Regions from separate parts of the Paenibacillus sp. FSL M7-0896 genome, predicted to be linked through region 1. Evidence: a T-box and tRNA genes for the amino acid it is inferred to sense, from the RefSeq annotation. Region 1 holds a T-box; the other holds one or more tRNA genes.
The links. The T-box of region 1 lies ahead of pheS (phenylalanine--tRNA ligase subunit alpha). A T-box ahead of a tRNA ligase gene usually reads a tRNA of that ligase, here a tRNA-Phe.
Positions count from the first base shown of each region.

Region 1 (15,836 bases):
TCTGTCGCGTTATTCATAGCCAGCGTCTTGTAGCTCTCCTGTTTATTCTCCAGCTCCGTCTTGAGATTCTCCAGTGACTTGGTGGCTTCCTTCAGCTTATCGTCCAGATCGCCCGCAACAAATGTGATCAGCACAGCACCTTTTTTAACAACATCGCCTTTCTTAACCATGACCGTATCGACCTTCCCGGCTTCTTTGGTACGGATGCTCTCGCTGTTGATCGCCGATACTGCACCTGAACCCGAGACACCCACCAGGATATCCCCCTTACTGGCAACTGCCGTATTCAGCGGAGCGGCATTGATCTGCCGGTTCTGATCCGGCCAGAGCTTATAGCCCGTAATCCCTGCAATAGCAACGAGGACTATCGCTGAAGCGATAATGATGATCTTCTTCTTATTCATTGTGCAGCTCCTTCGGGGGAAGAGGTGGTTGCTTTGGCGGTAACCTCAAGGGAATAGGCCTGGCTGGCGAGCTCTGTCCGTACTCCCTGGAATTCATCGTAGAATTTAAGGGCATAGGTGCCGGAGCTGAGGTTTTTGAACAGGACGCTGGATAGAGTCGTTGAATAAGAGTTGTTGGTTCCCAGTGTCAAGTCGGTTCCCAGCGTCAGTGCTTTCTCGTGAGACTGTCCATAAGGATCGATAACCTGAAGGATGAGCTTATGCTGGTAAGCACCTGTCTGGTAGGTAGTATCCTGATTGAGATTGTAATTGAACGTCACAGCAATGCTGCTTGCGCCCTTCGTGAGTTCCCCTGTAGAGCTGGTAACTGCCAGTGTATAAGGGAAAAGTGGAACGGAAGCCAGATTGGTCAGAGGCGTAACCTCTGCCGGTGTCAGTGTCAGCGCTGCCGTATTGACGTATCCCGTCGCAGCCGTTCCTGCGGCAGTCAGCTTGCCATCCGCAATCGACTGGCTGATATACAGCTCAAGACCTGCGGTGTCCAGGGTGGCCGGGACTTTCGCCCAGAAGGTAACCAGTGTTTTGCCTTCAGGGCTGGTCGACAGCTCGGACTGGTTGACAGTCGCTTCAAAATATTGCCCGTCAGCAGTCCTGAACTGTGCGTACAGACGGGCCAGATCTGCCTGCCGGACTTCTTCGCTGTTCATTTCCACTTCGCTGTACACCAGGTTCGAGCCGGTTCCTGTATACAGGAGGGTGGAGCGCTCCTTCACGGTGGCTTTTTTGCCGGTGGCGGTGATCTTGAAGGCTTCCCCTGCAGCCACCGGAGCTACACTCTTAACGGTGCTGTCGCTTGTGCTGAGCGAGAGGAACTGCGACACCTCTGTACCCTTGGTCTCCTGGAGGATGAGCTTGATTTGTCTGACCTCCAGGGTATATGGAATATGGCCTTGAACCGTGATCTGAGTGCTGGCACCCGGGGCAAGCACCGAAGAGCTGTTGTCCGTATAAGTCTGCGAAGAGGAACTGAGATCCTTCTGATCCGCCAGGAGTACGCCGGTAAGAGCAGGTAAGGTAATGGATTTGGACGTTGCATTGCGTATCGTTAGTACAGCCTGTACCAGATCCTCGCTGCCCCAAGGCAGACGCAGCAGCGAGTCCAGAGAGACAGCGAAGGTGCCATAGGTATTGGTTACACTGGTCTCAGAGGCGAGATGAATCTGTCTCTCAGGCGTATAAGGGATGCGGAAATAGGCCACAGGCAGCGTTACTTTATCCGCGCTGGCTGCAGGAGCGATCATTCGCAGCTCCAGCGAATTCTGAGCCAGCTCCAGCGGAACACTGGCGCTCAGCTCAATCAGCTTTTCTTCCAGCGGCTTCAGGGTCAGGCTGCTCAAGGCAGTGGCCGTCACCGGGAAGCTATAGCCTTCCGCCGACTTGACGTTAAGCTCATAAGCAGGCAAAGTAACGGCTGTGCTGCCGGTATTCTTCACCCGGAGCTGATAGCTCCAGACACCATTCCCGTTATCCGCATGCACACTTGCCTTCAGCAGCTGCAAGTCCACCAGATTGCTGTCGATGGAGACCTTTTTGGTATAGCCCGCCGCTACAGTGAAATCTGCAGTTACCGCAGCCGGAAGTGCGTAGGAAGAGACAGGCAGGTACAGCTTGAGTCCTTCATCCAGCTTGGCAATCTGCAGCGTCATCTTGCTGAGATTCATGTAGGAGGGGATCTCGGTCATATAATAGAGCGTCTTCTTCTCCTGAGGCTGAAGCTTGAATTCGGAGCTGCTGTCATCCAGCGTAAGCGTGAAGACAGAGCCGCCCGAGGATTTCAGGTACAAGGTATAGCCCGGATCTGTAAGCACTTTGGTACCCAGATTGGTTAGGCTAAGCCCGACCTTGGCATAGACTTTGCCGTTATATTTGTAGATTTGCACGGATTCGGCTTTGGTGCCGGCAGTAATGCCGCCGAGTTCAACCTTTCGGGTCTCCCCTGTAAGCGAGGACAGAGAATAATTGGAAGGAATCGTGAACGTGCCTATACGCTGTTCATAATTAGCGGCGCTGAAATTCCAGCCGTAGATGTTGATTTTGAGTCCTTTGACTGAGGCGGCGGTTCCAATATTCGCATAGTATGTAAGACTGGTGCTTTGTTTAGCAGGGATTTTCTTGACCGCACTGTCTGCGCTGACCGGAATTCCCTTAATGATGCTGCCGCCCGCAGTTACAATTTTGGAGAAATAGTCCGCCAGATTGACGCTGCTGCCGGCAGTGTTGGTATAGGTAAGCGTGTAGGTGAGAATATTACCGCCGGTTTGGCTCTGAATCCCTACATGGCTCAGCTTCACCTGAAGCGCGGTACCGAGCTTGAGCGCACTTAGACCGTTAAGTGTGGAGACTTCCGTGACCGCGCTTGCTGCTGTGGCAGCCGTTGAACCGGATGAAGCGGCATAGGCCGCGGTTCCCGGGCTTCCAGCGGTTTGACTTGCGGCAAATGTGCTGAGCAGCAGCAGAACAAATGCTTTTTTTCGTGTAAGCATGTAATTTCCTCCTTGTGTGATCTCTTAAGGGAAAATATCAACATTGACTGAATGTCCGCTGAAAAAAGAGCAGTCAAACCGCGCTGAAGCTTAAAAGGAGCTTAAAAAAAGATAAAAAATAAGCGGAATTTGTGCGGCTTGTCAAACTGGCTGTTTTTGCATATAATAGATGGGCATATCTTCCCAAGTGGAGGATCGAAGTGCAGAGGTTATAATCCGCATACATGCAATGATGGAGAAGAGTACGCAGTGCCTGGCTTACAGGGAGGAAGCGCCGCAGATTGAGAGCGTTTCTAAGAGAGCAGAGCTGCCGAAGTTCACTCCGGAGCAGTTCCCTGAATGTGCTTGAAGAGCGCTAGTAGGGGGGACCGGCCGCAGACCGTTATTTCTGTATAAAGTGAGACAGGTCTTTGCCGCACCGAAAGAGGGAATAGTGCTCTTAAGGGAAGCGTACGGCCGTCTAACAAGGGTGGTACCACGGTCTTTTCGTCCCTTTACCGGGAGGAAAGGCCTTTTTTTGTTGAACAATACGAGATTTGAGGGGGCAGTACAAGCCATGAAAGACAAATTGGAAGCACTGAAGGCTGAGGCGCTGACGAAGCTGCAGGCGGTAAACGATCCGCAGATTCTGAATGAGCTGCGCGTCAAATACCTTGGCAAAAAAGGCGAGCTGACAGAGGTTCTGCGCGGTATGGGCGGATTAAGCGCGGAAGAGCGTCCGGTGATCGGCCAGGTGGCCAATCTGGTGCGCAGCGCCATTGAAGAGGTGATCAGCGCCAAGCAGGAGCTGTTCCAGCAGCAGGAGACAGAGAGCCGCCTGAATGCGGAGAAGGTCGATGTAACCCTGCCGGGCCGCGGCCTGCCGCAGGGCGGGATTCATCCGCTGAGCCGGGTGCTCCAGGAGATCGAGGATATCTTCATCGGCATGGGCTTCCGGATCGCTGAAGGGCCGGAGGTGGAGACGGACTATTACAACTTCGAGGCGCTGAACCTGCCGAAGAACCATCCGGCCCGGGACATGCAGGATTCCTTCTATATCACGGATGATATTCTGATGCGTACCCAGACCTCGCCGGTACAGGTGCGTACCATGCAAGCGGCGAACGGGGAGTCTCCGGTCAAAATCATCTGTCCCGGCAAAGTCTTCCGCCGCGACGATGACGATGCGACCCACTCCTTCCAGTTCCATCAGATTGAAGGCCTGGTCATCGGCCGCAATATCCGCATGAGCGACCTGAAGGGTACTCTGCAGCAGTTCACCAAGGAGATGTTCGGACCTAGCGCGGGTATCCGTCTGCGCCCCAGCTTCTTCCCGTTCACCGAGCCTAGCGTTGAGGTGGATGTGAACTGCTTCAAATGCGGCGGCAGCGGCTGCCGTCTCTGTAAGCAGAGCGGCTGGCTGGAGATTCTCGGCGCCGGTATGGTGCACCCGAATGTGCTGCGGATGGGCGGATACGATCCGGAAGTTTACAGCGGCTTCGCGTTCGGCATGGGTGCGGAACGGATCGCGATGCTGAAATACGGCATCGATGACATCCGCTACTTCTACACGAATGATATGGGCTTTGTGAAGCAGTTCAAGGGTATTTAGGGATTTGGCGGTTGTGTGTGGGGGCGTTGGACGGATATTGTTAAGCCGGAGGGATGACGGCAGTGCTAATTAAATGACTGCGATTGAAGGACCGGAGGGGAATTTTGGAACTGTAGGAGCGGTAGCGTCCGCCTTTGTGTTTGGATTTTTACCGCGAGAAGCGGTTCTAATCAGGAAATCCAAACACAACAGCGGCCGGAAGTCCAAATATTCTCTGTAGGAACACTGCAATGCAGAATTTTCTTGCGCGAAGTTGACGTGGGCTTGTTTATATCCGCTTCCGCTCCCCAGCACAACCGGCATGGAGATCAATACATCTGAAACAAAAAGGAAGTGTGCGATTATGAAAGTATCAACCGCCTGGCTGGCCGATTATATATCGCTGGAAGGAGTGACCGCTGATCAACTGGCGGACAAAATCACCACCGCCGGCATCGAGATTGACGGAATAGAACGCCGCAACAAAGGGATCTCCGGGATTGTGACCGGCTACGTGAAATCCAAAGAAAAGCACCCGGACGCCGATAAGCTGAATATCTGTATCGTCGATGCCGGGCAGGGCGAGGATCTGCAGATCGTCTGCGGAGCGAAGAATGTCGCAGCGGGCCAGAAGGTTCCGGTCGCGCTGGTAGGTGCCAAGCTGCCGGGCCTGGAGATCAAAAAAGCCAAGCTGCGCGGCGTGCTGTCGCAGGGGATGATCTGCTCGGCCAAAGAGCTGGGCCTGAACGACAAGCTGCTGCCCAAAGAGCTGCAGGAGGGCATTCTCGTGCTGCCGGAACAGACCGAGGTGGGCCAGGATATTCTCAAGGTGCTTGGACTGAATGACGAAATTCTTGATTTCGATCTAACGCCGAACCGTTCCGACTGCCTGAGCATGATCGGTGCCGCTTATGAGGTAAGCGCGGTACTGGGCCGTGAGCTGAAGCTGGCTGATCCGGCGGCAGAGCTCGTGGAAACGGGCGGGAAGGCTGCGGACTCCATCACGGTTACCATTGAGGATGAGGCATTCTGCAGCCATTATGCCGTGCGTTATATTGCCGGAGTGAAGACCGCGCCGTCCCCGCTGTGGATTCAGAACCGCCTGATGGCGGCCGGGGTACGTCCGATTAACAATATCGTGGACATCACCAACTACGTGATGCTGGAATACGGGCAGCCGTTGCATGCATTTGACGGCGGGCAGCTCCAGGGAGGAACCATCGGTGTACGGTTTGCCCGTGAAGGGGAAGGACTGGTTACCCTTGACGGACAAGAGCGCAAGCTTGCACCGCAGATGCTGGTCATTGCCGACGGCTCAGGCGCAATTGGCCTGGCCGGAGTGATGGGCGGACTGTCTACAGAGGTTACCGCAGACACCGTTAATATCGTACTGGAATCAGCCAAATTCGATGGCGGAACGGTACGCAAGACCTCGCGTCAGCTCGGTCTGCGCTCGGAAGCGTCCCAGCGGTTCGAGAAGGAAGTTGACCCGAATGCGGTCATCCCTGCGCTTAACCGCGCGGCTGCACTGATTGCCCGGTATGCCGGAGGAACGGTGCATGAAGGGATTGTCCAGGCCGGCAGCGCCGCTGCTCAGGAGAAGGTGCTGAACTTATCGCTGGAGAAGCTGAACCGCTATCTCGGGACAGATCTGTCATTGCTGGAAGTGAAGACCCTGTTCGGACGTCTGCACTTCAAGTGCGGTGATGCGGCTCAGGGAATCGTCGAGGTCGAGGTGCCGACACGGCGCGGAGACATTACGCAGGATGTGGATCTGATTGAAGAGATCGCCCGCTTGTACGGCTACGACAACATCCCGACCACCCTGATCGAAGGCACAACAACACCGGGCGCGCTTACCAGACAGCAATCTCTGCGCCGCGAGCTGCGCCGCATGCTCTCGCTGGGCGGATATCAGGAGGTTATGGGCTATTCCTTCATCCAGCCGGAGCAGAGCAGGCTCTTCCCTATGCTGGCGGAAGGCAAGCAGTCTGTGAAGCTGGCGATGCCGATGAGCGAGGAGCGCAGCGTGCTGCGTACCAGCCTGCTGCCGCAGCTGCTGGAGATTGCCCTCTACAATACGAACCGCCGCCAAGGCGATCTGGCGTTATTCGAAATCGGCAACGTCTTCTTCACGGAGGAGGAAGTCCTTACCCGCCAGCCGAGCGAGCTGCCGGTGCTGGGGCTGCTGCTGAGCGGTACGCGTGCAGCCAAGCAGTGGAACGTGGCTGCTGAGCCGGTGGATTTCTTCGACCTTAAGGGTGCGCTGGAGACTGTATTTGCACATCTGGGCCTTACGGATCGCGTAATCTATGAAGGGGACGCGCCTGAAGGCTATCATCCGGGACGCTCCGCTTCCATCTATCTGCTTCAGGCAGAGGGCCGTGTGAAGATCGGTTCGATGGGGCAGATTCATCCCGAGCTGCAACGCCGGATGGATCTGGAGGATACCTATGTATCCGAAGTCCTGCTGCAGCCGCTCTATGATGCGGCACGCGCCGGGCTGCAGTACAGCGAGCTTCACCGCTTCCCGGGCATGGAGCGGGACATTGCAGTGGTAGTCGATGACGCGGTTCCGGCAGGTGACCTGATCGCGGCGATCCGTGAGCACGGTGGCACTCTGCTGCAAAATGTGCAGGTATTCGATATCTACACAGGAGGCAAGATGGAGGCAGGCAAGAAGAGTGTTGCCCTGTCGCTCTTGTACCGCCATACCGAGCATACGCTGACTGACGAAGAGGTTGTGGAAGTGCATGACAAAGTGGTCTCTGCCCTTGAACAAACTTTTGGTGCAGAATTAAGAAAATAGCAGGAATTGTGCAAAGCCGCAGCGAATCCATTTAGAAACAGAGATTCCCTGCGGCTTTTCTGTACCCTTGTGAAGTGCGGAGGAACATGCAAATAAATGCAATGGACGCGTGCTTTTGCCAAAGGTCAGGAAATCACGCTACAATAGGAGCAAGAGCAAAGAAACCAACTTAGAATCCGCACACATACAAAGGAGGGCACAACTGTGGCTATGGACCGGACCCGTGTCGCCGTGGAGATATACGGAACTTCCTACAAGCTTGTAGGAAGCAGCACAGAATATATGAAACAGGTCGCCCGTCATGTCGATGAGCATATGCGTGCAATATCGAAATCACATTCCAGACTGGATACGCCGCGGATTGCGGTGCTTACAGCTGTACATATGGCAGAGCAGGCAATCCAGGTTCAGGATTTCAAGAATGAGCTGAATATGCTGACCGGTGAACGTACCGAGCTTCGCGTGGAGGTGTCACGCCTTCAGGAAGCGCAGCGTGAACAGCAGGAGGAATATGAGAAGCTGGAAGCGGCTGCGAAGGAAGAGGCGGCGCGGCTGATTGCCGCTGCCGAAGAAGAACGCTCCAGGCATCTGGAGCAGCAGGAGCAGGAGCGGCAGCTGCATGCCCAGCTGCTGGAGGAAGAGAAGCAGGCTGCGGCCGCCGGCCGCGAGCAGCTGGTGCAGGAGCTGAAGGCACGCGAGGATGAGCTGAAGGCGCTGCGCGAGGGCCATGAAGCAGAGCAGGCTGCAGGCCGCGAGGCAGCGCGTCAGGAGCTGGAAGCCGTAGAAGCCATGCGGCTGCAGCAGCTGGAAGAGATAAAGGCTGCCCATCAGCAGGAATTGGAGCAGCTGCGCGAGACTCTGATCCGCGAGAAGACGGAGACGTTGTCTGCCCTGGAGCAGGAGCTGCATGAGACCCGGGAGTCGATGGGCAGCGAGATCGTGGAGATCCGCTCCACGTTAAGCAAGGAGCTGGCTGATACCAAGGCTGCGCTCACAAGTGAGCTTACCGGGGAGCGGGAAGCGCTTGAGAAGGAGCTGGCCAAGAACAAGGAGCTGCGGCAGTCCCAGGGGACGCAGGAGCACCGGCATAAGCAGCAGCTTCAGGAGCTGGAGAAGCAGCTTGGCGAGCTGCGCGGCGGAACCGGGCAGCTCCAGTCCCGGCTGCGTGCGGCGGAAGCCGGGCTTAAGGGTGAACGCGATGCGCGGCTGACGCTGCTGGCGCAGTACGAAGCTGTGCTGAAGCGGGAGGAGCAGCTCGGGGAGGAGCTGAGGCTTGCCGCTGAGCAAGGAGAGCAGCAGAGTGCGGCGCTGGAGGAAGTGCGCAAGCAGGCTGCGGCTTCGCAGAGCGAGGCGGAAGCGCTCCGGAGCGGGCTGCGGGATGCAGAGGACAAGTTAAGCGTTGCGCTGGAAGAGCTGCACACGGCGAACGAGCTTGGCACCCTGCTGAACGAAGAGCTGGAAGGGCTGCGCCAGCAGGTTGCAGCTGCGCAAAGCGAGGCGGAAACGCTCCGCAGCGAACTGCGGGACGCAGAGGGCAAGCTAAGCGCTGCGTTGGAGGAACTGCACACGGCGAGCGAGCTCGGCACCCTGTTGAACGAAGAACTGGATGAGCTGCGTAATCAGGTTGCGGCTACACAGAGCGAGGCGGTGGATATCCGCAGCGAACTTCGGGATGTAGAGGGCAAGCTAAGTGAAGCGCAGGAGGAGCTGCATACTACTAAGGAGCTTGGCAATCTGCTGAACGATGAACTGGAAGGGCTGCGCCAGCGTTATGAGCTGACGCAGGAAGAAGCGGCAGCACTGCGCACATCGCTGCGGGAGACCGCAGATCAGCTCAGCCGGACGCAGGTCGAATTCGACCGTACGGCCGAGGAAGCGGCTTCCTGGCAGGAGCGTGCGAACAAGCATATGGAGGATATCAGCGAGCTGGAGATGAACCTTCTGGAAGAAGGGGAGAAGTCGGCAGCCTTGCAGCGCGAAGTGGAGACTCTTCGCGGACAGGCAGACGGCATGGTTCAGCAGCTTGATCAGGAGGCGCGGCTTCGTGCCGAAGCGGAGCAGGAGCTTGCCGTTCAGCAGGAGGCGGCAGAGACAGCCCGCAAGGAACTGGCTGCGCTGCGCGGCCGTTACGAGGAGCTGATTGCCCAGTACGACGAGATTCTGCAGGACGGGGAGCAGTTAAAGGAACGCTGCGAGCTGCTGGAAGCTGAAGGCGAGGAAGCTGCGCGGCGAATGGAAGAGCTATACGAGGCAGGCCGTGAAGCTGCCGCTGCGTCGGCGGAGCAGCAGGAAGCACTCCGTGAGACCCGGGAGTACGAAGCTACCTGGAAGCAGAAAGTTGAGGAGCTTCAACAGCGCGAGCAGCAGTGGAATGAGCAGGAAGCACAGCTGCGTGAGGAGATTGAGATCTGGCAGCAGGAGGCCGGGGAAGCCGAGGCTCAGGCGGAAGCAGTCAGCCGCTCACGTACTGAGGCGGCGCAGCAGCTGGATGAGATCGGCGAGAGCTATGAGATGGTCCAAGGCCAGCTGCGGCTGGTTCAGGCCCAGTTCGAGCTGCAGCAGGGAGAGCTGGAGAAGCTGTCCCAGGAGCATCGCAGCTTGCAGGCGGAATATTCCAAGCTACAGAGTGAATATAATGAATGGATTCAACTGATCGAACAGGACAGTTGAATGGCGGATGCATCACAGGAAGAGCTGTTGTAAGCAGGAATGCTTAGAACGGCTTTTTCTGCTGTGCAGGGACGGGGGACGGATTCCTCCTTAGGGGGACTGCAAGGGGGGCTGCTGCTCTAAAGTTGGCTGAAGTGAAGTATGGGACAGAAGTAATTTCTACTGGGGGGGGGAAGTTGGTGAAGGGAAGGGGGGAGTGAAGAAGACATCTAGGCTGCCATCTTGGACAAATCCTGCACTAAATACAACATTCGTACCTCTGAGGCAGCAAATTGCGGGAAATCCTGCCTAGAATGCAACATATTTCAGCCAACGACCGCTCCACTGGTAACATTCCTGCAAAATGTGCAACATTTGGCGTTCTCAAGCTACAATCCGATATGAATCCTGCAAAATGTGCAACACTTGGCGATAACAGCTCATGATGAGGAGCACAAGTGCTCCTGATTTCAGCAGAAGTTAGTCAAATGAGCAAATGAGGAGCACAAGTGCTCCTGAATCCACCAGAAGTTAGCCAAATGAGTAAATGAGGAGCACAAGTGCTCCTGATTTCAGCAGAAGTTAGCCAAATTAGTAAATGAGGAGCACAAGTGCCCCTAAATCACCAGATGTGAGCTAAATTAGTTCGAACGTATTTACGAAGAATACATTAGCCTAACTGCCCCCTGCATGAATTATCTTTGACATAATAAGTATTGCAACCGGTTACAACCCGGGGTAGGATGTTGGTTGAGGTGAACGGGATGGATAAGAAATGGGTCAGCGGCGTTGGGGTTATTGTGCTTTTTATACTGTTGTCATATTTGTTTATAGGCTTCGCGCGCCATTCTGCCCGGATGGGCAATATTGTCAAGGAATTAAGCGGCCAGCCCAGTCAGGACAAGCCCGGATATCATATTGTGCTGATCGAGCAGGAGCGGTACCACCCTTACTGGGAGATGGTCGAGAAGGGGGCCGCAGAGGCCGCAGCGAAATACGGGATAGAGATCGAATTCACGGGACCGGTGCGCAATAACATGGAGGAGCAGATCAGCCTGCTGGAAAAAGCGATTGCCGCTAAAGCGGATGCCATCATCGTCCAGGGGCTCAACGACGAGAAGTTCACGCCGGTGATTGATAAGGCCGTGAACCGGGGGATTCCGGTGATCACGATTGATACGGATGCTCCGGCCAGCCGGAGACTGGCCTATGTGGGCACTGACAATGTAGCTGCCGGTGAGGCGCTGGGGCGCATGGTAGTGAAGACGACCGGCGGAAAAGGCAAAATAGGCGTAATCATCGGCAGCGAGCTGGCCAAAAACCAGCTTCAGCGTCTGGACGGGCTGAAGAACATCGTGAAGGACTACGGCGGCATGGAGATTGTCGATGTCCGCAGCTCCAACATCTCGCATATGGAGGCGATCCAGCAGGCGGCAGATATGCTGCGCTATCATCCGGAGATCGATGTCATGGTCGGCACCAGTTCAACGGACGCGCTGGGAGTCTTGCAGGCATCGAGGAGCCTGAAGCGCGGGCCGCTGACCATTATCGGCTTCGATAATCAGGCGGAGACGCTGGATGCCATCAGCCGGGGAGCGATCACAGCGACTGTTGCGCAGCAGCCCTACCTGATGGGGAATATGGCGGTCCGGCTGCTCCATGAGCATTTTAATGGTGCTGAGTTACAGCCCAGGTATTATACCGGAGTGAAGGTACTGGATAAGACCAATGTGCAGGAGGGAGAGAGCCTATGAGTATCCGCCTGAAGCTGCTGATCTGTATTCCGCTGCTGGTGCTGCTGATGAGCTCGGTCTCCTTCGTACTGTTCCAGAGCGGGAAGAATGTGCAGGAGAGCTACCACCTGATGATGAACCGGATCATGCTGTATAAGGAGGTATCCTATGAGGTCGGCGAGAATATGCGCTCCTTGAACCGCTTCATTATGCAGGTGGATACCGACAGCTTCCCGGAGGTGGAGAAGCATCTGGGCGCGGTACTGGAGCTGCGCAGCAGGCTGGACGGGATGAATACCATCGGGGGCAGCGGCCTTCCGCTGATGAACTACAGCCACCTTATTGATACTTTTGTCGAGCAGGCGGGCCAGATGATCACGGAGATTGACGGACAGGATGCGAATTCGCTGGCAGGTGCCTATATTGAGGCGGAGCAGACGCAGCGGTTCATCCGTGAGGAGGCCCAGGAGCTGGTCGATTTGGAGCTGGACCAATATAAGCCGATCTACGCCGAGATTATGTCTACGACAGCGAAGCTGAACCGGATGGGCAGTCTGCTGGTGATCACCGCGGCGCTGCTTAGCATCTGTATGGCCGTCTGGCTGTCCAGCAGCATTACCGGACCGATCCGCCGCCTGGTGGCAACGGCCAAGCAAATCTCGAAGGGACGGATGGATACCAAGGCGCCGGAGAGTGTTAATAACGATGAGATCAGCATACTGTGCCGCGCTTTTAACGGGATGATCGATAATATCCAGGAGCTGATGAAGGAGAACATCAAGAGTGCGGAGAAGGACCGGCTGGTTAAGGAGCTGGAGCTGAAAATGCTGCAGAGCCAGATCAATCCGCATTTCCTGTTCAACACACTGAATTCCATCGCCAAGCTTGCGTATCTGGAAGGGGCGGCGAGAACCAGCGATCTGACCGTGTCGGTCTCGCGTCTGCTCCGCTATAATCTGCAAAAGCTGGACCAGGCTGTTCCGCTGCGCGAGGAGGTCGAGCATGTGAACGAGTATATCAACATCCAGCGGGCCCGCTTCCGGGACCGGATTGCTTTTGAAATGGAGATTGATGAGCAGGCGATGGACGGGATGGTGCCGTGTCTGACGCTGCAGCCGATCTTCGAGAATGCCTTCGTTCACGGTCTGGAGCAGATGGAGGAGGGGGCTATACTTACGCTATCGATCCGTTACCGCAGCGGGCAGGTGGAGATTGTAATCAGCGATAACGGAGCGGGCATGAACCGCGAGACGGTAGCCCGGCTGATGGGATCGATTCAGCAGGAGGCGCCGCATTCCAGCAGCAAGGGCCAGTCTACCGGGCTTGGGACACATAATGTTTTCAAAAGACTGCATTTATTCTTCGACGGCCAGCAGCTCATCGAGATCAACAGCAGTGAAGGGCAGGGGACGGCGGTGCTGTTCCGGCTGCCCTTCCGGACCTCGGCCTAGAGGCACTCATATGAAGTGAAGGGGGAAGCGATAACGATGTACAAGCTGCTGATCGCAGATGATGAAGCACTGGAGCGGGAGGGGCTGGAGCTGATGATCCGGCATCTTATCCCGGACAAATTCGAATTCCTGCATGCGGGGAACGGGCGGAAGGCGATTCAGCTGGCGGAGGAGCACCGGCCGGATATGATTTTCATGGATATTAAGATGCCCGGGATTCATGGGCTGGAGGCGGTGCGGCAGATTCGGGAGAAGCTTCCGGCGGCGCAGATTGTGATGATTACGGCCCATGACTACTTCGCGTATGCCAAGGAGGGGCTGCTGCTGGGTGTCCGCGACTATCTGCTGAAGCCGGCCCGGCGGGAAGAGGTGGCGGAGGTGCTGAGGAAGCTGATGGCGGTCATCGAGGAGGAGCGGCGGCGCAGGAATGAACAGCTGGAGCTGCAGGAAAAGCTGGCCCATCTGCTGCCGCTGGCCGAGAATGAGCTGACCCTGATGCTGATGCTGGAGCATGTGCAGGATCTGGAGCCGGAGCAGCTGGCCGGGCTGCTGGAGCTGCATTTCAGCAAGGGCTACGCGATGGTCCTGTCATTCCCCCGGCACGGGGAGAGCGGCTGGGAGACGTTCCGGCAGTCCAAGCGGGAGATCTATGAGGCGGTCAAGCAGTTTGCCAAAACAGGACTGGGCTGCCTTGCCGGACCGCTGGCCGGGCATCAGCTGGCGCTGTTCATTCCCTTGCCGCCGGGGAGGACCGGATATTCCCAGCGCGTCAGCTCGCTGGACTGGGGAGAGCGGCTCCGCACCTATACCCGGGAGCGCTTCAGCCTGCCCCTTGGCGTCGGGATCGGCTCGATCCGTGAAGGCTGGGACGGGCTTAGCCGTTCCTACCGCGAAGCCGTCCGCATATGTGCGGACCACCAGCATTCATTCGGTGTGCACCATTACGATGATATGATCCAGAGCTCGGGGCAGACGGCGGTCTCTCTGGATGAAGAGAAGAAGCTGCTTACCGCCCTGCTCCAGCGCAGCAAGCAGGAGGCCGCCCAGCGCTTCAGCCTGCTGTATGACTCCTTCGAGCAAGGAGGGGACCAGCCGCTGTCCGCCGTGCGTGGGGAGGTAACAGGCCTGCTGCTGTTCCTGGCCAGAGGCGTTCACTCCACGGCCGGTGCAGAGCTGCTGGCTTCGCTGAACGCAGCGGAAGATCCGCGTGCTCTGCGGTTAAGCGCGGAGTCCTGGCTGGAGCGGCTGATCGATGGCCTGGAGGAGGAGCAGGAGCATCACCGGTCCCATGTGCATCAGCGGGCGCTGCTCTATATCAGCCAGAAATATAAAGAGGATATCTCCATGGAGCAGACGGCTGAATATGTGAACCTGAGCCCGCATTATTTCAGCAAATTATTCCGGCAGCATGAAGGAGAGACCTTCATCGACTATGTCACACGGCTGCGGATGAATGAAGCGAAACGCCTAATCTCTGAGGATCAGCTGAACCTGAAGGAAATCTGCTATGAAGTAGGCTATAAGGACCCGAATTATTTCAGCCGGGTCTTCAAGAAGGCTGCGGGGATGACGCCAAGCGAATTCCGCCAGCAGCAGGAGAAGCCGGGTCCTTGCTGAGTGAGCAAGGACTTTTTTGTGCTGTTGCCCCGGATTATCCTATGAAAGCCGGGGCGGAGAATTACATTACAGCAGGCAAGACCAAGAATGCGGGTGGAGGGCAAATAAGTGCAGGGAATCGCTGCTCCCGGGGCGGTTTTTCCATGCTACACTTTTTTTGTAAGCGCAATCAAATATAGGGCTGACGAAAAGGGGCGTAGTAATCGTGAGAAAATACGGAAGAGCAATTTCCCTCGGGCTGGCGGCGATGGTGCTGGCTGCATCGATGGCGGGCTGCGGTGTGGTCTCAAGCGGTGACAACGAGAAGAAGGAGTCTGCTGGAGCGGCCAAGGACGGGGACAAAATTGTCATCGGCATGTCCATGGATACCTTGAAGGAGGAGCGCTGGCAGAAGGACCGGGATATTTTCACAGCAAAAGTACAGGAGCTTGGCGGTGAAGTGAAGGTGCTGGCCGCGAACGGGGATGATGCTACCCAGCTAAGCCAGGCGGAGCAACTGATCTCCCAGGGTGTGGATGTGCTCGTGGTCATTGCCCATAATGCGGAGGCTACGGCTCCCATCGTGGATAAGGCGCATAAGGAAGGCATCAAGGTTATTGCTTATGACCGGCTGATCAACAATTCCGAGGTGGATTATTACATCTCCTTCGATAATGTGCGTGTCGGTGAATTCCAGGCTCAGGCGGTTATCGACAAGGCTCCTAAGGGCAATATCGTCTACATCGGCGGCGCAGATACCGATAACAATGCCCACATGTTCAAGGAAGGCGCGATGAATATTCTGAAGCCGCTGGAAGAGAAGGGCGATATCAAAATCGTCTACGACCAGTTCTCCAAGGACTGGAAGCCGGAAGAAGCGCTGAAAAATATGGAGAATGCGCTGACCGCAAACAATAACGATGTACAGGGCGTTGTAGCAGCGAATGACGGGACAGCAGGCGGCTCCATCCAGGCGCTTACGGCGCAGGGCATGGCGGGCAAAATTCCGGTATCCGGTCAGGATGCTGACCTCGCTGCTGTACAGCGTATCGCGGAAGGCACACAGCTGATGACGGTCTAC
Region 1 is NZ_CP150250.1:1,652,680-1,668,515, forward strand. It holds gene MKY12_RS06915 (efflux RND transporter periplasmic adaptor subunit) at 1-404, opposite strand, end outside; gene MKY12_RS06920 (hypothetical protein) at 401-2,947, opposite strand; T-box leader at 3,168-3,444, shown strand; gene pheS (phenylalanine--tRNA ligase subunit alpha) at 3,504-4,538, shown strand; gene pheT (phenylalanine--tRNA ligase subunit beta) at 4,882-7,326, shown strand; gene MKY12_RS06935 (hypothetical protein) at 7,531-9,996, shown strand; gene MKY12_RS06940 (sugar-binding protein) at 10,740-11,729, shown strand; gene MKY12_RS06945 (sensor histidine kinase) at 11,726-13,159, shown strand; gene MKY12_RS06950 (helix-turn-helix domain-containing protein) at 13,196-14,776, shown strand; gene xylF (D-xylose ABC transporter substrate-binding protein) at 15,042-15,836, shown strand, end outside.

Region 2 (15,836 bases), 1.9 Mb from region 1:
GTATATGCACATTGTCTGTTATTTCGAACATCACAGTCGTGATTGTTTCATAATAACAGCAACTTGATCCTTGAAAACTGGATACCGAAACGAATTTGCGTTTTAGAACATTCCTTTAAGCTGAACTTGTGTAAACAAGTTTCATATTAATGGCGATACTAGCGATTTTCCTTAGGGAAAACGCATTGGTTAAGCTACTAAGAGCACACGGAGGATGCCTAGGCGCCAGGAGCCGACGAAGGACGTGGCGAACAACGAAACTGCCTCGGGGAGCTGTAAGCAAGCTTTGATCCGGGGGTGTCCGAATGGGGAAACCCAGCTGTGGTAATTCGCAGTTACTCATTTCTGAATACATAGGAAATGCAGAGGCAGACCAGGGGAACTGAAACATCTAAGTACCCTGAGGAAGAGAAAACAATAGTGATTCCGTCAGTAGCGGCGAGCGAACGCGGAACAGCCTAAACCAAGGGGCTTGCCTCTTGGGGTTGTGGGACGTCTCACATGGAGTTACAAAGGAATTCAGTAGGCGAAGAGGTCTGGAAAGGCCCGCGATAGAGGTAAAAGCCCTGTAGCCTAAACTGTGTTCTCTCCGAGACGGATCCCGAGTAGTGCGGGGCACGTGAAACCCCGTATGAATCCAGCAGGACCATCTGCTAAGGCTAAATACTACCTGGCGACCGATAGTGAAACAGTACCGTGAGGGAAAGGTGAAAAGCACCCCGGAAGGGGAGTGAAATAGAACCTGAAACCGTGTGCTTACAAAAAGTCAGAGCCCTCTTTATGGGTGATGGCGTGCCTTTTGTAGAATGAACCGGCGAGTTACGTTTAACATGCAAGGTTAAGGTGAGAAGCCGGAGCCGCAGCGAAAGCGAGTCTGAATAGGGCGACTTAAGTATGTGGACGTAGACCCGAAACCGTGTGATCTACCCCTGTCCAGGGTGAAGGTGCGGTAACACGCACTGGAGGCCCGAACCCACGCATGTTGAAAAATGCGGGGATGAGGTGGGGGTAGCGGAGAAATTCCAATCGAACTCGGAGATAGCTGGTTCTCCCCGAAATAGCTTTAGGGCTAGCCTCGGTGAATGGAGTGGTGGAGGTAGAGCACTGATTGGGTGCGGGGCCCGCAAGGGTTACCAAGCTCAGTCAAACTCCGAATGCCATTTACTTCTTGCCGGGAGTCAGACAGTGAGTGCTAAGATCCATTGTCAAAAGGGAAACAGCCCAGACCATCAGCTAAGGTCCCCAAGTGTGTGTTAAGTGGGAAAGGATGTGGAGTTGCACAGACAACCAGGATGTTGGCTTAGAAGCAGCCACCATTGAAAGAGTGCGTAATAGCTCACTGGTCGAGTGACTCTGCGCCGAAAATGTAACGGGGCTAAACACACCACCGAAGCTATGGCTAGATGCTTTGCATCTGGGGTAGGGGAGCGTTGTATGTGGGTTGAAGGTGTACCGTAAGGAGCGCTGGACAGCATACAAGTGAGAATGCCGGTATGAGTAACGAAAAGATCAGTGAGAATCTGATCCGCCGAAAGCCCAAGGTTTCCTGAGGAAGGCTCGTCCGCTCAGGGTAAGTCGGGACCTAAGGCGAGGCCGACAGGCGTAGTCGAAGGACAACAGTTTGAAATTACTGTACCACCGTAATCCGCTATGAGCGATGGGGTGACGCAGGAGGGTAGTGACGCGGACTGATGGATGTCCGTCTAAGCAGTGAGGCTGGTGTGCAGGCAAATCCGCACATCGTTAAGGCTGGGCTGTGATGGGGAGCGAAAATTATAGTAGCGAAGGTCATGATCTCACACTGCCAAGAAAAGCCTCTAGCCAGGAGAAGGTGCCCGTACCGCAAACCGACACAGGTAGGCGAGAAGAGAATTCTAAGGCGCGCGGAAGAACTCTCGTTAAGGAACTCGGCAAAATGACCCCGTAACTTCGGGAGAAGGGGTGCCTCGGTAGGGTGAATAGCCCGAGGGGGCCGCAGTGAAAAGGCCCAAGCGACTGTTTAGCAAAAACACAGGTCTGTGCGAAGCCGTAAGGCGAAGTATACGGGCTGACGCCTGCCCGGTGCTGGAAGGTTAAGGGGAGCGGTTAGGAGCAATCCGAAGCTGTGAACCGAAGCCCCAGTAAACGGCGGCCGTAACTATAACGGTCCTAAGGTAGCGAAATTCCTTGTCAGGTAAATTCTGACCCGCACGAATGGCGTAACGACTTGGGCGCTGTCTCAACGAGAGATCCGGTGAAATTTTAATACCTGTGAAGATGCAGGTTACCCGCGACAAGACGGAAAGACCCCATGGAGCTTTACTGCAGCTTGATATTGAATTTGGGTACGATCTGTACAGGATAGGTGGGAGCCGTGGAGGCAGGAGCGCAAGCTTCTGCGGAGGCGCCGTTGGGATACCACCCTGATCGTATCTAGGTTCTAACCTAGTGCCCTTATCGGGTACGGGGACCGTGTCAGGCGGGCAGTTTGACTGGGGCGGTCGCCTCCTAAAGAGTAACGGAGGCGTTCAAAGGTTCCCTCAGAATGGTTGGAAATCATTCGCAGAGTGCAAAGGCATAAGGGAGCTTGACTGCGAGACCTACAAGTCGAGCAGGGACGAAAGTCGGACTTAGTGATCCGGTGGTACCGCATGGAAGGGCCATCGCTCAACGGATAAAAGCTACCCTGGGGATAACAGGCTTATCTCCCCCAAGAGTCCACATCGACGGGGAGGTTTGGCACCTCGATGTCGGCTCATCGCATCCTGGGGCTGAAGTAGGTCCCAAGGGTTGGGCTGTTCGCCCATTAAAGCGGTACGCGAGCTGGGTTCAGAACGTCGTGAGACAGTTCGGTCCCTATCTGTCGTGGGCGCAGGAAATTTGAGAGGAGCTGTCCTTAGTACGAGAGGACCGGGATGGACGTACCGCTGGTGCATCAGTTGTTCCGCCAGGAGCATGGCTGAGTAGCTACGTACGGACGGGATAAGCGCTGAAAGCATCTAAGCGTGAAGCCCCCCTCAAGATGAGATTTCCCAACATGTAAGACCCCTTGAAGACGACGAGGTAGATAGGTTGGAGGTGGAAGTGCAGCAATGCATGGAGCTGACCAATACTAATCGGTCGAGGGCTTATCCAAAAAATAATTCGCAGATTCGTTTCGGATTCAGTTTTCAGGAATCAATTTCCTGTGCGGATTTACATGGCTACCATTAATTTGGAGAGATACCCAAGTGGCTATAAGGGGACCCTCTGCTAAGGGGTTAGACTGCGTAAGCGGTGCGAGGGTTCGAATCCCTCTCTCTCCGCCATTATAAATCCAATACTTGTAGTGTGGCGGCGTAGCTCAGCTGGCTAGAGCGTACGGTTCATACCCGTGAGGTCGGGGGTTCGATCCCCTCTGCCGCTACCATACATACCCGGAGGCTTAGCTCAGCTGGGAGAGCATCTGCCTTACAAGCAGAGGGTCGGGGGTTCGAACCCCTCAGCCTCCACCATTTTTATGTTTGAAATTTTATTACCTTACACCGTGCCGGTGTAGCTCAACTGGTAGAGCAACTGACTTGTAATCAGTAGGTTGGGGGTTCAAGTCCTCTCGCCGGCACCATTTTTAAGAGCAAATTGTGGAACCGTGGTGTAGTTGGCCTAACATGCCTGCCTGTCACGCAGGAGATCGCGGGTTCGAATCCCGTCGGTTCCGCCATTTTCAATGGCATAAGGGATGAGAATTCCCTGGGTTCGTTGAAGCATAGGCATCGTAAGGAATACTTCGCAATCTCGTAACGGAGTGAAGAGTATCCCGCCCTGTTCCGACATTTTTTTGTTTTTAGGTTTGTTTATGGCTCGGTAGCTCAGTCGGTAGAGCAAAGGACTGAAAATCCTTGTGTCGGGGGTTCGATTCCCTCCCGCGCCACCATCATGGAGGCTTAGCGAAGTGGCCAAACGCATCAGACTGTAAATCTGCTCACGTACGTGTTCGGTGGTTCGAATCCATCAGCCTCCATCCCTTTTTAGGAGCCATTAGCTCAGTTGGTAGAGCACCTGACTTTTAATCAGGGTGTCGAAGGTTCGAGTCCTTCATGGCTCATCTTAAGTCAAACGGTCATCACTTTAGGGTGGTGGCCTTTTTTGTATTTTGATACATGATCCAAGTATGCTCGTAAGCGCAAATTCCGCATTTTACAGCAAAATATGATAAAATAAGCGAAAAAAGCAAAAGTGGTGGAGAATGGTGATGATGGATAGTGAGGGTTTGCGTCAAAAATTGGAGCAACTCACCGGAAAGAGGACCGGAATCAAGCAGCTGGGGAGACAGCATTCCGCTTCACTTTTTGGCATAGGTACGGATAAGGATCAGGAACTGCCGGTCATTCATGAGGGTTATCTCTGGATTCCCCTCTATGAGAATGATGGCCGTGTTACAGCAGTGTGGGTGGAGACAGAGGGGCTGTCGCCGCTGGAGCTGGAGCTGGTGAATTATGCCGGACGCAATTTTGCGGTAGCGCTGAAGGCAACCGGGTTCAAGGAAGAAGGGGAGATGGAGGCGCGGCAGCTTAGCGGCTGGCTGAATGCCCAACTGGAGCAGGAGAAGGACGATGCGGAGATCCCGGATGAAATCTCGCTGAAGGGCCGGCTGTTCGGAGATATGATTCCGTTCATGCTGGTAAGCGAGAATGTTCATAATCCGCAGATGACGTATCGCTCCTTAATGAAGCTGCTGCGCAGTTATTTCGAGAATGATGTATTGCTGGTTCCCCTGCAGGATAAGGAATGGTTAATTTTAGCCCGTAAGGAACTCCTCACAGGCGGAGATGATAAAGAGGATGAGGAAGAGAGTGCTGAGGATCTGCTGTCACAGACTTCTATGGGGCTGCATGAACTGATTGCCAGCGAGTGGGTTGGCGTCTTCCATCTGGCGGTCTCTCCAGCCATTATCCCGGTTAAAGGTCTGACAGGAGCAGTCGCCTTGCTGCGGGAGACCATTATTCTTGGCCGTATCTTCCAGGTAGGCGATTATATTCATCTGCCGTGGGAGCTGCACATGGAGCGGCTGGTTAACAGTATTCCGGATGACCGGCGGAGACAGCTGCTGGGCCAGATCGGTGATTACACGGCGGTACTGGCGGATAAGGAAATGCTGCTGACGCTGGAGAGTTTTTTTGAAATGGACTGCAATGTCAGTGAAACCGCCAAGAAGCTGTACATTCACCGCAACACGCTGCTCTACAGGCTGGACAAGATTAAACAGGAGACGGGGGCCGATGTCCGCAGCTTTGGGGATGCCGCTATTGTGAAGCTTGCCATGTTATTGTATAAAGTGACGAAAAGAAAATAGGTTTTTTGTGAACCTTGCAAATAGCCATGAGGCCGGCTCTGGGGTAAGATAAGTGTACAAGAAAGCGTTTGATTTTCTAATCCAATACTAGACTCGAGGGGGAAATACAATGGCAGGCGTACGTTTAGAGCATATTTTCAAAAAATACCCGGGTTCCGATAAAGCAACAGTAATCGATATCAATCTTGATATTAAAGATAAGGAATTCCTCGTACTGGTTGGTCCTTCCGGTTGCGGTAAATCCACAACCCTGCGTATGATCGCTGGTCTGGAAGAAATCTCTGAAGGTAAAATGTACATTGGTGACCGTGTAGTGAATGACGTTGCTCCTAAAGACCGTGATATCGCGATGGTATTCCAATCCTACGCCTTGTACCCGCACATGAGTGTATATCAGAACATGGCTTTCGGTCTGAAATTGCGCAAAGTGAAGAAAGAAGAAATCGACAAGAAAGTGCGCGAAGCAGCGAAAATCCTGGATATCGAGCACTTGCTGGAACGCAAACCTAAGGCACTGTCCGGTGGTCAACGTCAACGTGTCGCTCTCGGCCGCGCAATCGTCCGTGATCCACAAGTCTTCTTGATGGATGAGCCTCTTTCCAACTTGGATGCTAAACTTCGTGGTCAAATGCGTGCTGAAATCACTAAGCTGGTGAAACGCCTTGAAACTACTTGTATTTATGTAACGCATGACCAGACAGAAGCAATGACGATGGGTGACCGTATCGTAGTTATGTACGATGGTATCATCCAGCAGGCGGCTTCCCCTGAAGAACTGTACAATGAGCCTACGAACCTGTTCGTAGCCGGATTTATCGGTTCCCCTACCATGAACTTTATCAACGGTACTCTTTCCGAAGTGAACGGCGCTGTCCGTTTCCGTGCAGAGAACCTTGATGTTGAAGTTCCAGGCGGCAAAGCTACAATCCTGCGTAACAAAGGCTTCATCGGTAAAGATGTAATCATGGGCGTTCGTCCAGAAGACATTCATGAAGAGCCAGTGTTCCTGGAAGCTTCTCCTAACACAATCTTCACTTCGATGGTTGATGTTACGGAAAACCTTGGTCATGAAATGCTCCTCTACTTGAGCGGTCTTGGCAATAACACTGTAATTGCACGTGTAGATGGACGTTCCACTACCCGTGAAGGCAGTAAGCCTAGATTGGCCATCGACATGAACAAAGTCCACATCTTCGACAAAGAATCCGAACTTAACGTTCTGCTGGGATAAGATCTCTGCAGGGTGAACATAGTTTATAATGAAGAAAGCCGCCTGGTTAGGCGGCTTTTTCTTGTAATGATCATGGTGGAATGGAACGATAACCGCTGGGGTTAAGATTGCATTCACTGGCATAATCCATTAAGATAGCAGGAGAATTACCTGTAGCTGGAATGGATAAAGATGTAACCGGTATGCGGGGAAGCGGCATAAGCCGCGGGTGACGAAAGGACGGACACATATATGGCTAAGAAGGTAAAAGTATCGGAATTGGTGCAGCATTTTCAATTAGAGGTAGTATCCGGACATGAAGGTCTGAAAAGACCGATCACAGTGGATGATTTGAACCGTCCCGGGCTGGAAATGGCCGGTTATTTCGAATATTATCCAGAAGAACGTGTACAGCTATTAGGCAAAACAGAGCTGGCTTTCTTCTCTATGCTCTCAGAGGAAGAACGGAAAAGCCGGGTACGCGGTATCTGTAACGACAATACCCCTTGTATTGTCATTACTCGTGCGCTGGACGTACCCCAGGAGCTTGTAGACATCAGTAACGAGAAGGGACTTCCCGTGCTCCGCAGCTCCATGGCGACCACGATTTTCTCAAGCAGACTGACCAGCTTCCTTGAGGGCAGACTGGCACCGACTGCAACAATTCACGGTGTTCTCTGTGATGTGTATGGGGTAGGGATGCTGATTACAGGCACCAGCGGCATTGGTAAAAGTGAAACCGCACTGGAACTCGTTAAACGCGGTCATCGCCTGATTGCCGATGATGCGGTAGAAATCCGCCAGACCTCGGATAATCAGCTTCATGGTACCGCACCGGAATTAATCCGTCACTTGCTGGAGATCCGCGGTGTCGGGATTATTAATGTTATGACGCTCTTTGGAGCAGGCGCTATCCGTAATCACAAGCGGATTACTCTGGTGGTCAGACTGGAAGCCTGGCAGCAGGACAAGCAGTATGACCGACTGGGACTGGATGAGGAGACGACACGGATTATTGATACCGATGTGCCGCTGGTTACCATCCCTGTCCGTCCGGGACGTAACCTCGCTGTCATTATCGAGGTGGCTGCGATGAATTACCGGCTCAAGCAAATGGGCTTTAATGCCGCGCTGCAATTTACGAATAAACTTACCGCCACCATCTCAGAAGATATGGATGATCTCGATTAGGAGTGTGAGAGCATGTTTTATTCACTAGCGATTGACCCGATTGTCTTCTCGATTGGATCACTGCCGGTTCACTGGTATGGCCTGATTCTGGGTCTTGGTGCGCTTACCGGGCTTTTCCTATGTATTCAAGAAGGCAAACGCTTCAACATTCCTCAGGAGTTCTTCATGGATATGTTGCTGTTGGGCTTGCCATCGGCTATTATTGGGGCGCGGCTATACTTCGTAGCCTTCAAGTGGGAAGACTATAAGGATAACCTGCTCGATATCTTCAAGGTCTGGAATGGCGGTATTGCGATTTATGGCGCCCTGATCGGCGCGATTATCTGCGGGATTATTTATTTCCGCTATAAAGGCTATCCGTTCTGGCGCATCGTGGATATCTGTGCTCCCGGACTGCTTGCAGGCCAGATGATCGGACGGTGGGGTAATTTCATCAACCAGGAAGCCTATGGCGGTGTGGTAGAGGAATCGTTCCTGCGGGATAAGCTGCATTTGCCGGACTTTATCGTTAATCAAATGTACATAGGGGATGCTTTTCACCATCCGACCTTCCTGTACGAATCACTCTGGAGTCTGCTGGGCATTCTGCTCCTCATGGTGCTGCGCCGCCAGAAGTTCGTCCGTGCCGGAGAAATCTTCATGTCCTACTTCATCTGGTACTCCATCGGCCGCTTCTTCATTGAAGCTCTGCGTACGGACAGTCTTGCCTTTGACGGCAGCAGCGGTGTGGCAGCCTTCATTAACGGGCTGTGGAGTCCAATGAAGTGGATGGGTTTCGAGCAAGGCTATCTTGACCCGGCTTACGGGAATATCCGTATCTCTCAGCTGCTCGCGCTGCTCATTATTGTGGCCGCCATTGCACTGATTATTGTACGGCGGGTAAGCGGACAGCCGAAGGCTCATTACCTGGACCCGATCATTAGCACCAAACCGGCAGCAGCGGATGCGGTAGTTCCAGAGAGTGCTGTGAATACGCCTCAGAAGCCTTCTCAGCCAGTTCAGCCGGTGGAAGATCCCTCTAAAGATAAGGAAACAAAGGAGTAATACAATCAATGATAGAATGCGTGTTATTTGATCTGGACGGAACGATTGTGAATACGAATGAGCTGATCATCAATTCGTTCATGCATGCGCTGAAGGAGAATAACCTGCCGGCGCTGACCCGGGAACAGATCATTCCCTTGATGGGAACTACACTTCAGCAGCAGCTAGGTGCATTCTCCGGCCTGGAGCTGAAGGATATAGGCGTGCTGGAACGGTCCTACCGTTCGTACAACAATGCGCATCATGATGAGCTGGTCCAAGCTTTTCCCTATGTGAATGAGACGATGGAGGAGCTGCAGCGCCGAGGAATCAAGCTTGGGATTGTGACCACGAAGATCCGGCCTAACACATTGAAGTCACTGGAAATGTTCGATCTGTTGAAATATATGGAGACGATTGTTACGGTGAATGATGTGACTCATCCGAAGCCGCATCCGGAGCCGGTGCTCACGGCAGTGGCCAATCTGGGTGTTGATCCAGCCAAGACACTGATGGTGGGGGATAGTGCTGTCGATATTCAGTCTGCCAAGGCAGCAGGTGTGCGTGTAGCAGGAGTGGCCTGGTCGCTTAAGGGTGAGGCTGTGCTGCGCACCTATGATCCGGATTACATCATCCAGGAGATGAAGGACTTGTACTCAATTGTGGAGCAGGAGACTATGCAGCCGTGAGAAAGATAACCCGTTATCCCGTGGAGGGGCATAATTCGCTCTGGCATATTTACCGCACGGTCAGCCCGTGGAAGGGTGTGCGCAACTTTATTTTTATCCAGATTGCCCGTTATTGCCCGATTCTGCCGCTCAAGAACTGGATTTACCGCCGGGTGCTCGGGATGAAGATAGGTAAGCATACTGCGTTTGGACTTATGGCGATGGTGGATGTTTTTTTTCCGGAGAAGATCTCTATTGGGGAGAACACGGTTATCGGCTATAACACTACGATCCTGGCTCATGAGTATCTCATCAAGGAGTATCGGCTGGGTGAAGTTATTATCGGCGAGAATGTAATGATTGGGGCTAACACGACTATTCTCCCTGGGGTTACGATTGGGGATGGGGCTACGGTTGCGGCGGGATCGGTGGTTCACAAAGATGTTGCTGCCGGTTCGTTCGTCGGGGGGAATCCGCTCCGCGAGCTGCGTAAACAGGAGGAATCATAATGGCTCAAAAGGAAAGAATTCCACAGCTTGATATTTTTCGGGCAATCGCTATTTTTGCTGTGATCGCCATCCATGCCACTTCACGCACGTTGGCTGAGACACTGGGCACTTCCATGTTCCCTCCGTTTCTGTTTATTAACAAGTTCAGCCAGTTTGCGGTGCCTTCCTTTATATTCTTAAGCGGGTTCGTCCTGTTCTACAATTATATTGACCGTCCGCTGGGCGGGAAGGTACTGGCCAAATTCTACAGCCGCAGACTGATCTATATTATTGTGCCTTATCTTGTGTTTACGGTGCTGTATTTTGGACTGAAAATGACGGCCGGTCATACCTGGGGGATGCCTCTTCAGGAGATGGGCGGGAAGTTCTTCAAGTATCTATGGACGGGTACGGCGTATACACATCTCTACTATATCATCATCATTATCCAGTTCTATCTGCTGTTCCCTTTGATACTCTGGTGTCTGCAGAAGGTCCGGCATCTCGCGGCATGGGCACCTGTAATCGGGCTTGCGTTACAGTGGGGCTTCGTGCTGCTTAACAAATATATGGTGAACCATGGGTATTGGCAGCTGTCCAAGGGGAGTCTAGCCATTACGTATTTCTCGTATTTCCTGCTAGGTGCGGCGATTGCGATCTACTACAGCTCCTTGAAAAAGTGGCTGGTCCCCTCCCGCGAAGGCTGGCGTTCCGGTAAAGGGACAAGCTGGGTGGTACTATGGCTCTTATGGGCGGTTGCCGGAGCTTACCATGTGGTCTTGTGGTATAACAACTATATGAAGAAAACAGTAATCAATAGTCTATGGTACGAAGGGTTCTCGAACCTGCATGCCTTGCTCTCTTGTCTGGTACTGTTCCAGCTGTCATTCCTGCTGTACGGGGCAGGACGCAGCGTGCTGAGCAGACTGCTGCTCTCGGCCGGGGCGTGCTCCTTCGGTATCTATCTGCTCCATCCGCTGCTGCTGTTCATGTACCGGAAGCTGCCGTTCCACGGCGGATCGCTGGCCTATACGGCGGCAATAGCGGGCGGCTGGCTGGTGGCCCTCCTGGGCTCCTGGCTGGTGGTTGCGCTTGCCTTCCGTTATGTGAAGCCGGCCTGGATGGTGTTCGGCTCTGCACCGCAGAAGCCGGCATCAGCGCCAAAGGCGACAGTGTAGACTTAGGCTTAGTTCATATATTGAAAGCGCCGGCTGGCCGCATCTGCGGCTGTCCGGCGCTTTGCTGTAAGCAGGCGGTTCTGGAAAACACGTTAGCCGGGCTGTTCCCCCGCCTGCTCGCGCTGGAAGTCGGCGATAGCCTGATACTGATCCTCCAGACTGCGGGATACCGAGATGAAGATGGGCAGCAGCTGTTTGTAGGCTTTGGCGTGGGCAGTAACCGGCTCATGCCGGTGAGTGGAGCCAATCATGCTGAAGACAGCATCCAAGGAATCGATCCGCCGGATGGCGTATAATCCCAGTACAACAGCGCCGAGGCAAGAGCTCTCGAAGCTCTCAGGGACGACTACCTCCTGATCGAAAATATCCGCCATCATCTGCCGCCATAGCGCCGAGCGGGCGAAGCCGCCGGTAGCCAGGATTCTAACGGGCTCGCCGATACATTCCTCCATGGCCAGCAATACGGTGTACATATTGAAGATGACACCTTCCAGCACCGCACGGATCATATGCTCCTTACGGTGATTCATGCTTAACCCGAAGAAGGAGCCGCGGGCATCAGGATTCCACAGCGGTGCGCGTTCTCCGGTCAGATACGGATGGAAGAGCAGTCCGTTGCTGCCGGGCGGCACCTGCTCGGCGATCCGGGTTAATACTTCGTAGGGATCAATGCCCAGGCGCTTCGCCGTCTCTACTTCAGAAGCAGCGAACTCATCACGCACCCAGCGGAAGAGCATCCCCCCATTATTCACGGGGCCGCCAATCACCCAATGCTTGTCTGTCAGGGCGTAGCAGAAGATCCGTCCTTTGGGATCGGTCAGCGGATGGTCAACTACAGTACGGATGGCACCGCTTGTGCCTATCGTTGCAGCGATTACCCCCGGCTCCATTGCCCCTACGCCCAGGTTGGACAGAACGCCGTCACTGGCGCCTACTACAAACGGAGTGTCCGTGAGCAGACCGAGCTTTCCGGTAAGCTCCGGAAGCAGGCCCTGCAGGATATGGGTGGTCGGGACCGGACGGGATAGCCGCTCTGGAGTAACACCGGCAATCCGGAGCGCCTCCTCGTCCCAGTCGAGCTTCTCCAGATTGAACATGCCGGTGGCAGAGGCGATGGAATGGTCAATCACATATTCTCCGAACAACCGGAAGAAAATATATTCTTTGATGGAGATGAACTTGTAGGTCTGCCGGAACAGCTCGGGCTGCTCCTCGCCTAGCCACATCAGCTTGGTGATTGGAGACATAGGGTGTATAGGCGTTCCTGTCCGCAGGTAGAGCTCATGTCCATTCAATTCATCCTTCAACCGCCGGGCATAGCGGCTGCTCCGGTTATCAGCCCAGGTGATACAGGCGGTCAGCGGCTTACCCGCAGGATCTACAGCGATGACGCTATGCATAGCGGAGCTGAACGAGACCAGCAGAATGGATTCAGGTGTTGCAAGGCTCTCCTGCATGACCGCTGCTATGGTATCAATCACGGCTTCCAGAATCTGCTCCGGGTCTTGTTCTGCAACAGAGGGGGAGGGCTGATGCAGCGGATAGCCCTGATTGCTCTGAGCGACAATTGTTCCGTTCTCCTCAAAGAGGACAGCCTTCGTGCTGGTGGTTCCAATATCAACGCCAATCATATAGGATGTACTCAAGCCGTCAGTCCTTCTTTCTGCTTCTGAATTAGATACCGGGAATACTTAATGGAGGAAATAAAGTACAATCATATTAACTTATTATATTCGCCGCTTATCCCGGTGGCAAAAGGAACTCTGGAATTCAAGCGAATTGTTGACGCAAAAGGATGGTACGTGATACGATATTGCCACTACTTTACTTTGCTACCACTTTACCATGATAAAGCATTTGATGATACCCTTTAACATATCCGATGAGGTGAACAATGAAGATGGCCAAACCAAAGGGATTTGAAAAGCCTGCCGGCGTAAGAGATTATCTCCCGCGTGCGGTAACGAAGCTGCGCAAGATCGAGAAGGATGTACTTCACTGTATGAGCCGCTGGGGCTACCGGCAGATGATTACGCCTACTCTTGAGTATTACGATACGGTCGGTGTAGCCAGCTCTACATCTGATCAGAAGCTGTATAAATTGCTGAACAACCGTGGGCAGGCGCTGGTGCTGCGTTCAGAAATGACGGCACCTGTAGCCCGTGTGGTCTCCTCTCTATTGAAGGATGAGCCGCTGCCGCTGCGTTTGTCCTACCATGCCAACGTCTTCCGGGCCATTGAAGAAGAGGCCGGGCGGGAGGCAGAATTCTTTCAGACCGGTGTAGAGCTTGTCGGTGATGATTCGCCGGAGGCTGACGCGGAGGTAGTCGCGCTGGCAATTGCTTCACTGCAGGCGGCGGGCGTAAAGTCTTTTAAAATAGCAATTGGACATGTGGGCTTCCTCGACGGTCTCTTTCAGGAGGCGGTATCCGGCCTGCCCCAGGCTCAGGAGGAGCTGAAGAGCCATCTGCTCAGCCGCGATTATGTAGCCTTCCGCCAGACGCTGCGGCGTCTTGAGCTGTCTGCTGCCCAGAAGCAGGAGCTGGATGGACTGCTGCGGCTGCGCGGCGGGAAGGAGATCTGCGGACAGGCGCTGGAGCTGAGCAACCATCCGGTGGCGCGCGCGTCGATCGAGCATCTGTGCAAGGTATGGGAGGTGCTGGTTGCTTACGGTGTCTCGGAGCATGTACTGATTGATCTGACGATGATCGGTGATTTCTCTTACTATACAGGCATGACCTTCGAGGGATATGCTTCCGAGCTGGGCTTCCCGGTATGCAGCGGCGGCCGGTATGACAACCTGCTGCAGCAATTCGGACGTCCGATTCCCTCCACCGGCTTCTCCCTGAAGACCAACCGTATTCTGGATGGAGTCTCCGGGCTGCTGGAAGAGGAAGAGCTGCCGATTCTGGTCCAGTACGATGCACTGCGGCGCCAGGAGGGTCTTGCCGAGGCTGCGAGGCTGCGCTCGGAAGGGCATGCTGTGGTTACACGGCTGGCAACAGGCCCGGAGGAGCTGAAGACCGTGAAGCGGCTGGATGCGGATACTATTCAGGCAGAGGGCGAGCTGTACGGCGAGATCTACACGTTCGTGTCGTTTGTCAGCGAGCATGGGTGAGCGGAGCTGCTGCAGGTGGTTTTGAAATGATGAGTACACACGAAACGGGGGCGGGTATTGATGGCACAGATTCTTAAGGTGGCCATGCCGAAAGGCCGGATTTACAATAAAGCGGCAGAGCTGTTCCGCCAGGCGGGACTGCCGATTCCTCCGGACGGAGAAGAGTCGCGCAAGCTGGTGATTTCCTTGCCGGAGGCCGGAATGGAGTTCATTCTGGCCAAGCCGGTGGATGTGCCCACTTATGTAGAGTATGGAGTGGCGGATATCGGTATTGTCGGCAAGGATGTGCTGCTGGAGGAGAGCCGCGATGTGTACGAGCTGCTGGATCTCGGGATCGCCCGCTGCCGGATGTCGATTATCGGGCTTCCGAACTGGCAGCCGGGCATTCAGCAGCGGGTAGCTACCAAGTACCCGAACGTGGCTTCGCGGTATTTCCGTGAGCAAGGCCAGCAGGTGGAGGTTGTGAAGCTGAACGGCTCCATCGAGCTGGCACCGCTGATCGGGCTGGCTGACCGGATTGTGGATATGGTAGAGACCGGCCAGACGCTGAAGGATAACGGTCTGGTGGAGATGACGAGCATCTTCGAGATCACCAGCCGCCTGGTGGCGAACCGGGTAAGCTACCGGATGAAGAATGAGGAGATTCAACAGCTGTGCGACCGGCTGCAGGCTGTTATTGCAGAACCGGGGTTGCAGGTAAAATAATATAAGCAAAACTATAAGCTCAAGGGGGAAGCGGCGGTGAAGATCCAGTCCAGTAAGGAATTTAAACTGCAGCGTGAGGTGGAATACGGCACGCCGGAGCAGAACAAGGCCGTACGTGAAATCGTGGCCGATATCAAGCGGGAAGGCGACGCGGCGCTGCTCCGTTATACGGAGCGCTTCGACGGCGCTGTACTGACGCCAGCGCAGCTGCGCGTAACGCCGGAGGAGCTTGAGGCCGCCTACGGCCGGGTAGAGGAGTCCTTCGTGACGGCGATTCGCGCAGCAGCCGTGAATATCCGTGCGTTCCATGCGCGGCAGAAACGCAATTCCTGGATGGATCTGCAGCCGGACGGCACGATCCTCGGCCAGATCATCCGCCCGCTGAAGCGCGTGGGCGTCTATGTTCCCGGCGGCAAGGCGGCCTACCCGTCGTCGGTGCTGATGAACGTGATACCGGCACAGATCGCCGGGGTGCCGGAGATCGTGATGGTGACGCCGCCTTCGACGGGCGGCTCCGAAGGTATTGATCCTTATATTCTCGTGGCCGCCGCTGAAGCGGGCGTACACGAGATCTACCGCGTAGGCGGCGCGCAGGCCATCGCCGCCCTCGCCTTCGGCACGGAATCGATCGTGCCGGTCGACAAGATCTGCGGGCCAGGGAACATCTACGTGGCCCTGGCCAAGCGCGAGGTCTACGGCGCTGTCGACATCGACAGCATCGCCGGACCGAGCGAGATCGTCGTGCTCGCCGACGATACCGCCGAGGCCGCCTACATCGCGGCCGACCTGCTCTCGCAGGCCGAGCACGACGAGATGGCGTCGGCGATCCTCGTGACGCCGTCGCAGCGTCTCGCGGAGGCGGTGGCTGCCGAGGTTGAGCGGCAGCTGCAGGCATTGCCGCGCGAGCAAATCGCGCGGGCCTCGGTCGAGAACTACGGCGCGAT
Region 2 is NZ_CP150250.1:7,491,522-7,507,357, forward strand. It holds rRNA gene MKY12_RS32650 (23S ribosomal RNA) at 188-3,115, shown strand; tRNA gene MKY12_RS32655 (tRNA-Ser) at 3,196-3,287, shown strand; tRNA gene MKY12_RS32660 (tRNA-Met) at 3,312-3,388, shown strand; tRNA gene MKY12_RS32665 (tRNA-Val) at 3,398-3,473, shown strand; tRNA gene MKY12_RS32670 (tRNA-Thr) at 3,508-3,583, shown strand; tRNA gene MKY12_RS32675 (tRNA-Asp) at 3,602-3,679, shown strand; tRNA gene MKY12_RS32680 (tRNA-Phe) at 3,817-3,892, shown strand; tRNA gene MKY12_RS32685 (tRNA-Tyr) at 3,897-3,979, shown strand; tRNA gene MKY12_RS32690 (tRNA-Lys) at 3,991-4,063, shown strand; gene MKY12_RS32695 (helix-turn-helix domain-containing protein) at 4,229-5,311, shown strand; gene ugpC (sn-glycerol-3-phosphate ABC transporter ATP-binding protein UgpC) at 5,421-6,542, shown strand; gene hprK (HPr(Ser) kinase/phosphatase) at 6,774-7,712, shown strand; gene lgt (prolipoprotein diacylglyceryl transferase) at 7,725-8,756, shown strand; gene ppaX (pyrophosphatase PpaX) at 8,765-9,424, shown strand; gene MKY12_RS32720 (acyltransferase) at 9,421-9,912, shown strand; gene MKY12_RS32725 (acyltransferase family protein) at 9,912-11,069, shown strand; gene gntK (gluconokinase) at 11,162-12,715, opposite strand; gene MKY12_RS32735 (ATP phosphoribosyltransferase regulatory subunit) at 12,970-14,187, shown strand; gene hisG (ATP phosphoribosyltransferase) at 14,248-14,892, shown strand; gene hisD (histidinol dehydrogenase) at 14,929-15,836, shown strand, end outside.
Region 2: it has a tRNA-Phe gene. The T-box ahead of pheS (phenylalanine--tRNA ligase subunit alpha) is inferred to sense a tRNA for this amino acid. The anticodon was not compared.